Regions from separate parts of the Cupriavidus sp. FW305-F7 genome, predicted to be linked through region 2. Evidence: predicted binding sites of a transcription regulator. Region 2 holds the regulator's gene; the other holds the start of a gene.
The links. Region 2 encodes NrdR, which represses ribonucleotide reductase genes. Its sites were predicted from a motif close to CACNANATNTNGTG; they were not measured.
Positions count from the first base shown of each region.

Region 1 (3,371 bases), on a different contig from region 2:
GTGCTGCTGCGGGCTGCGGATGTTGCACGGATCCTTGAAGGTGATCCACGGGTGGCCGGTCTCGAACAGCATACCCAGCATCTTGCGCCACAGTTGCAGCGCCGGCAGCTTCTTGAACAGCTTCAGTTCGCCGCTGGCGGCCTTGGCTTCATAGCCCAGGTAGGCCTTTTCGAATTCCTTGCCGACCTTGTCGTGCAGGTCCGGGCAGGTGGCGGGCGAGAAAAGGGTCCATTCGCCGGCTTCCATCACGCGCTTCATGAACAGGTCCGGAATCCAGTTGGCCGTGTTCATGTCGTGGGTGCGGCGGCGGTCGTCGCCGGTGTTCTTGCGCAGTTCCAGGAATTCTTCGATGTCCAGGTGCCACGTTTCCAGGTAGGCGCAGACGGCGCCCTTGCGCTTGCCGCCCTGGTTCACCGCCACGGCGGTGTCGTTGACCACCTTCAGGAACGGCACCACGCCTTGCGACTTGCCGTTGGTGCCCTTGATGTGCGAGCCCAGTGCGCGCACGTTGGTCCAGTCATTGCCCAGGCCGCCGGCGAACTTGGACAGCAGCGCGTTTTCCTTCAGCGCTTCATAGATGCCTTCCAGGTCGTCCGAGACGGTGGTCAGGTAGCACGACGACAGCTGCGAGCGGCGGGTGCCGGAGTTGAACAGGGTCGGCGTGGACGACATGAAGTCGAACGACGACAGCAGCTGGTAGAACTCGATGGCGCGCGCTTCACGGTCCTTCTCGTTCAGCGCCAGGCCCATGGCCACGCGCATGAAGAAGGCTTGCGGCATTTCGATGCGGGTTTCATCGATATGCAGGAAGTAGCGGTCGTACAGGGTCTGCAGGCCCAGGTAGTTGAACTGGAAGTCGCGGCCGGCGTCCAGCGCCGCGCCCAGGCGGGCCAGGTCGTAGGTGGCCAGTTGCTCGTCCAGCAGTTCGGCTTGAATGCCGCGGGCGATGAACTTGGGGAAGTACTCGGCGTAGCGGCTGGACATCTCGGCCTGGGTCACTTCGGTGCCCAGGATTTCCTTGCGGATGGTGTGCAGCAGGATACGGGCGGTGACCTGGCTGTAGTCCGGGTCCTTTTCGATCAGGGTACGCGCGGCCAGGATGGCGGAGTCGTACACCTGCGTCATCGGTACGCCGTCGTACAGGTTCTTCAGGGTTTCCTTCAGGATCGGCTCGGCGCTCACTGCATTGCCAAGGCCGCTGCAGGCATTGTCGATCAGGGCGTGCAGCGCGGCGATGTCCAGCACGTGCGTGACGCCGCCATCGGTCACGTTGACCGAGATGCCGCCTTCCTGCACGCGGGCCACGGCCTGGGCGTTGGCCTGGGCGCGCTCGTCCTTGCGCTTCTCGCGGTACAGCACATAGGCGCGGGCCACTTCATGCTCGCCCGAGCGCATCAGCGCCAGTTCCACGTGGTCCTGCACGTCTTCGATATGGATGGCGCCGCCGTTGGGGCGGCTGCGCACCAGTGCGCGCACGACGTTGTCAGTCAGTTGCTCGACGATCTCGCGCACACGCGCGGACGCAGCGCCCTGCCCGCCGTTCACGGCGAGGAAGGCCTTGGTCATGGCAACGGCGATCTTGGACGGCTCGAAAGCCACCACGGCGCCGTTGCGTCGAATGATCTTGTGATCCGGGTAGTTCGTATTGGCGGCGTTGGCGGGGGTCTGCTGCGCGGTCGGTGCAATACCGGCGGCGGCGCCACCCGTGGTGATTTCGTTCTGGGCCGTTTGCATGAGAACTCCTGTTTTTACCCTGGAAATAAGAGACAAAAGAGTCCCTGGCGAAATGCGGCGAAAAGAACGTCCCTCCCGGCGTGAAGTCAGGGCGGACAGACTGCCTTTACGTGAACATTTCGCCAGGGACTCTTGTGATTCGCTGGCCTTAGCGGGCGGTTTCGAGACGATGCACGAACTTCGTGATCCCTGACTCGCCCTTGGGCCGGCTCCCCGGTTTGACTACTAGATATAGTGTGTGACGCGTGAAACTGGGCTAAGTATAGTGAAACGAATCCGAATGACCAGTCTTGACAAGCGCTATTTCGGAGGCGGTTGCGCCGATGCGGCAGCGCCACATGCCCGCAACCCTAATACTCGCAAGGGTTTTCGCCAGACCGTTCGCAACTGCACATTTCACAAAAATTTTTTTGATTGTTGCGAGGTTGCGATAGCCCCACGCCGAGGTAGGGCATGTGCGCCGGAACGGGGCGCACGGGGATGGGGAATGACGTTAAGAATTCGTCACCTGGCCAGCCGCGCCAGGGCACTGGTAGGGCAACATGCCCGGCGCCACGCCCGCCTGCCTGGCGAAGCGCGCCCAGTCGAAATGCGGGCCGGGATCGGTCTTGCGCCCCGGGGCGATGTCGCTGTGGCCGGCAATCGCGCGCACCGGGTAGGCGACCAGCAGCGCGGGCACCAGCGCGGCCACGGTGTCGTACTGGGCCAGGGTGAACGGCAGGTCGTCGCAGCCCTCGATCTCGATGCCGATGGAAAAATCGTTGCAGCGGGCGCGGCCGAAGAAGTCTGACTGCCCGGCGTGCCAGGCCCGCTGCGTGCACGGGACGAACTGCACCAGTTCACCCTCGCGGGTGACCAGGAAGTGCGCGGACACCTGCACCTGGTGGATGGTGGCAAAGAACGGGTGCTTATTGGGATCGAGCCGGTTCTGGAAGAAGGCCTCGATGTCGCCGCTGCCGAACTGGCCGGGCGGCAGGCTGATGTTGTGCAGCACCACCAGGTCCACCGGCATGCCGGCCGGGCGCTCATCGAAATTGGGCGACGGCACGCGGCGCGCGGCGGGGACCCAGCCGTCGGCATCGGGCAGGTAGCGGTGCTCAGGCTTGCTCATGGCGTGCCCTCGCCTTCCACGGCGCTGCGGTCGGCGGCGTCCATGGCTTCGCGGATGCCCAGTTGCTGGATGCGGTAGCGCAGCTGGCGCAGGTTCAGGCCCAGCAGCGGCGCGGCCGCGGTGCGATTGAAGTTGGTCTGCGCCAGCGCCTGCAGAATCAGCTCGCGCTCCACGGCTTCCAGCCTGGCCGGCAGGTCGATCGGGAAGACGATGCCGCGGCAGGCACGTTCGGCGGGGTCGCCGGCGGGCTCGGGTTCGGGCGCGCTGGCCGGGGTCGGTGCCACGGGCGGCGGCTCTGCCAGGGCCGGCGCGGGCGCGGCGGCCGGCGGCACCGGCGCCCACATGCCTGCGGCACCCCAGGGTGCGTAATAGTTAGGCGCCATCGCCGGCGCGGGGGCATGCATCAGCCCGGCCCGTTCGGCACCGGCGTCCAGCGGGCCCAGATCGGCCAGCTCGATCTCTTCGCTCTCGGCAAAGGCGTAGGCGCGCTCCAGCAGGTTCTCCAGCTCGCGCACGTTGCCCGGGA
Region 1 is NZ_JBYSYC010000015.1:75,223-78,593, reverse strand. Features, by position in the region: gene AC3WL8_RS16165 (ribonucleoside-diphosphate reductase subunit alpha) at 1-1,734, opposite strand, end outside; gene ampD (1,6-anhydro-N-acetylmuramyl-L-alanine amidase AmpD) at 2,228-2,845, opposite strand; gene AC3WL8_RS16155 (sigma-54-dependent transcriptional regulator) at 2,842-3,371, opposite strand, start outside.
Region 1: the regulator NrdR is predicted to act here: its motif matches at 1,958-1,971, upstream of AC3WL8_RS16165 (ribonucleoside-diphosphate reductase subunit alpha).

Region 2 (3,371 bases):
GCCTTCCCCGCGCGCCCTACCCCCGATGCGTGAATCGGATTCCCTATTTTTCAGACGAGTTTCGCCATGTTCGAACGCAGCCGTTTTACGATCGACCAGATCGACCCCGAGGTCTTTGCCGCCATCCAGCAGGAAAACCAGCGCCAGGAAGACCACATCGAGCTGATCGCCTCCGAGAACTACACCTCGCCGGCCGTGATGGCCGCCCAGGGTTCGCAGCTGACCAACAAGTACGCGGAGGGCTATCCCGGCAAGCGCTACTACGGCGGTTGCGAGTACGTCGACGTGGTCGAGCAGCTGGCCATTGACCGCGTCAAGCAGCTGTTCGGCGCCGAAGCCGCCAACGTGCAGCCCAACTCGGGCTCGCAGGCCAACCAGGGTGTGTACTTCGCCGTGCTCAAGCCGGGCGACACCATCATGGGCATGAGCCTGGCCGAAGGCGGCCACCTGACCCACGGCATGGCCCTGAACATGAGCGGCAAGTGGTTCAACGTGGTCAGCTACGGCCTGAACGCCCAGGAAGACATCGACTACGATGCGCTGGAAAAGCTGGCGCAAGAGAAGAAGCCCAAGCTGATCATCGCCGGCGCCTCGGCCTTCGCGCTGCGCATCGACTTCGAGCGCATCAGCAAGGTGGCCAAGTCGATCGGCGCCTACTTCATGGTCGACATGGCCCACTACGCCGGCCTGATCGCCGCGGGCGTCTACCCGAACCCGGTGCCGCACGCCGACTTCGTCACCACCACCACGCACAAGAGCCTGCGCGGCCCGCGCGGCGGCGTGATCCTGATGAAGGCCGAGCACGAGAAGGCCATCAACTCGGCGATCTTCCCCGGCATCCAGGGCGGCCCGCTGATGCACGTGATCGCCGGCAAGGCGGTCGCGTTCAAGGAAGCGCTGACGCCTGAGTTCAAGGCCTACCAGCAGCAAGTGGTGAAGAACGCCGCCGTGCTGGCCGAGACCCTGATCGCGCGCGGCCTGCGCATTGTCTCGGGCCGTACCGAAAGCCACGTGATGCTGGTCGACCTGCGCGCCAAGAACATCACCGGCAAGGAAGCCGAGCGCATCCTGGGCGAGGCGCATATCACCGTCAACAAGAACGCCATCCCCAACGATCCGGAAAAGCCGTTCGTGACCTCGGGCATCCGCCTGGGCTCGCCGGCCATGACCACGCGCGGCTTCAAGGAAGAAGAAGCCCGCATCGTCGGCAACCTGATCGCCGATGTGCTGGACAACCCGCACGACGCCGCCAACATCGCCAGCGTGCGCGAGCAGGCGGCAGCCCTGACCAAGCGTTTCCCGGTCTACGGCTGATGCATCGAGGCCGCCCATGCGGGTTCGCATGAGCGGCCGGCAGCTCCGCAAGCCGGCGCCCCGGGGCACCGGCTTGCGGGCCTCGCCAACCCGCCCCGCCACCGCAGAACGACAACACGGACAAGGCGACGGGGTTCAACTGAAGGTGGTCCGGCATGAAATGCCCCTTTTGCGGTCATTCCAATACCCAGGTACTCGACACGCGCATGTCGGAAGACGGCGATGCCGTGCGCCGGCGCCGCCGCTGCGAAGCCTGCGACCGCCGCTTCACCACCTATGAGCGGATCGAGCTGTTCTTCCCCGCCATCGTCAAGAAAAACGGCTCGCGCGTGGACTACACCCGCGCCAAGCTGAAGGATTCCATGCGCCTGGCGCTGCGCAAGCGCCCGGTCTCCGCCGAAGCCATCGACGAAGCCATCACCCGCATCGAAGAAAAACTGCTGGCCCTGGGCGAAAAGGAAATCCCCAGCAGCCAGGTCGGCGAGCTGGTGATGCGCGAATTGCGCAAGCTCGACAAGATTGCGTATATCCGCTTTGCTTCGGTGTACCGGAGCTTTGAGGACGTGTCGGAATTCCGCGACGTGCTGGATGAATTTGCGGCGTCCACCCCCCGGAAGGGGTAGTAAAAGTAACAAAATCGTTGTTTAATCCCCGTTGCATTTCCGCAAGGCCCGCTGTCGCATATTAAAAGGGCCCGGATTGCAGACCAAAAAAAGAAGTTAACGAAGTCGGACGTCTTTTGACGGGGGTCAGAATGGGTCAACGCTGCCGCGGGGCAGCCGGCTTTGCCATGCTCGAAGCATTGGTGGCAATTGTCGTTCTGGCGGTTGGCGTGCTCGGCGTCGCCAGCCTGCTGCTGAATTCATCCCGCTTCACGCAACAAGCTTCCTACGACACCACTGCCATGCAGCTGGCCACCGAGATGGCCGAGCGCATGCGTGCCAATCCTGCCGTCTCGCAAACCGGCGCGGCGGCGGAAGCCATCACCCCGAACCGCTACTTCATCGACACCGCCACCGGGCAGCCACCCGCGCTCACGGCAGCAAACAGCCCGTACGCGATCGCCTGCTCGGGCACGGCGGCCGGGTGCGCGCAGCAACTGGCGGATTTCGATGTCGCCGAGTTCTGGGAGCGTGTCAGCACAGGCCTGCCTGGCGGACGCGCCGTGATTTGCCGGGACATGGTTGCGTACGACCAGACCACCGGCTTCTCATGGGGATGCACGCCATCGGCCACTGGCCGCCCGGACGACGCACCGATTGTCATCAAGATCGGCTGGATCTCGCGGCTTGCCGCCAAAACCGTCGCGGCACGGGTCGACATGTCCGACATGGGCACGCGCCCCCAGGTGGTCATCGTGGCCACGCAGGGTACGGTGAACTGACATGCGGAACGCCAGGACCTATCTCAACCCCGGCCGGCATCGTCAGCTGGGGCTGTCGCTGGTGGAGCTGATGGTAGCGATGACGCTGAGCCTGCTCCTGATCATGGCTGCCGCGGCGCTCTACCTGACCGGGCGAGCCAACTACAACAGCATCGACGACACCACGGCGCTGGATGAGAAAGGCCGCTTTGCGGTGGATACCGTGGTGCGGATCGTGCGCCAGGCCGCCTGGAGCAATTATGCGGGCAACAGCGCCGCGGCCTCGCCCGGCGCCAGCGGGCCACCCGCGCCCAGCCCTGGAGGCGTCATGCTCACGACCACGAGCCTGTCGCCGACCATCAGCGGCCTCGACAACTGCAGCGCCCCCACGCAAGACCTCGGCAATCCGGCGCAGAACCTCGCGTGTCCTGTCCAGGCGGGCGCCGTGAACAAGAGCGATGTGCTGCAGGTCCGCTTCTTCGGTTCGGGCACGCAGCAGGACCGCACCGTTCCGGACAACAGCATGATCGACTGCTCCGGCAACGGCGTCGCCGAGCCGCAGGCCTGGGAAGACGCAGACCTCGCGCGCGGCATGGCGGTCTTCTATGTCAGCAACGATGCCAGCGGCATGCCTCAGCTGATGTGTGGCTATCGTCCACGGGACACCGCCAACAAGGAAATCCTCACGGCCGGC
Region 2 is NZ_JBYSYC010000046.1:23,695-27,065, reverse strand. Features, by position in the region: gene glyA (serine hydroxymethyltransferase) at 67-1,314, shown strand; gene nrdR (transcriptional regulator NrdR) at 1,470-1,937, shown strand; gene pilV (type IV pilus modification protein PilV) at 2,069-2,698, shown strand; gene AC3WL8_RS31780 (PilW family protein) at 2,700-3,371, shown strand, end outside.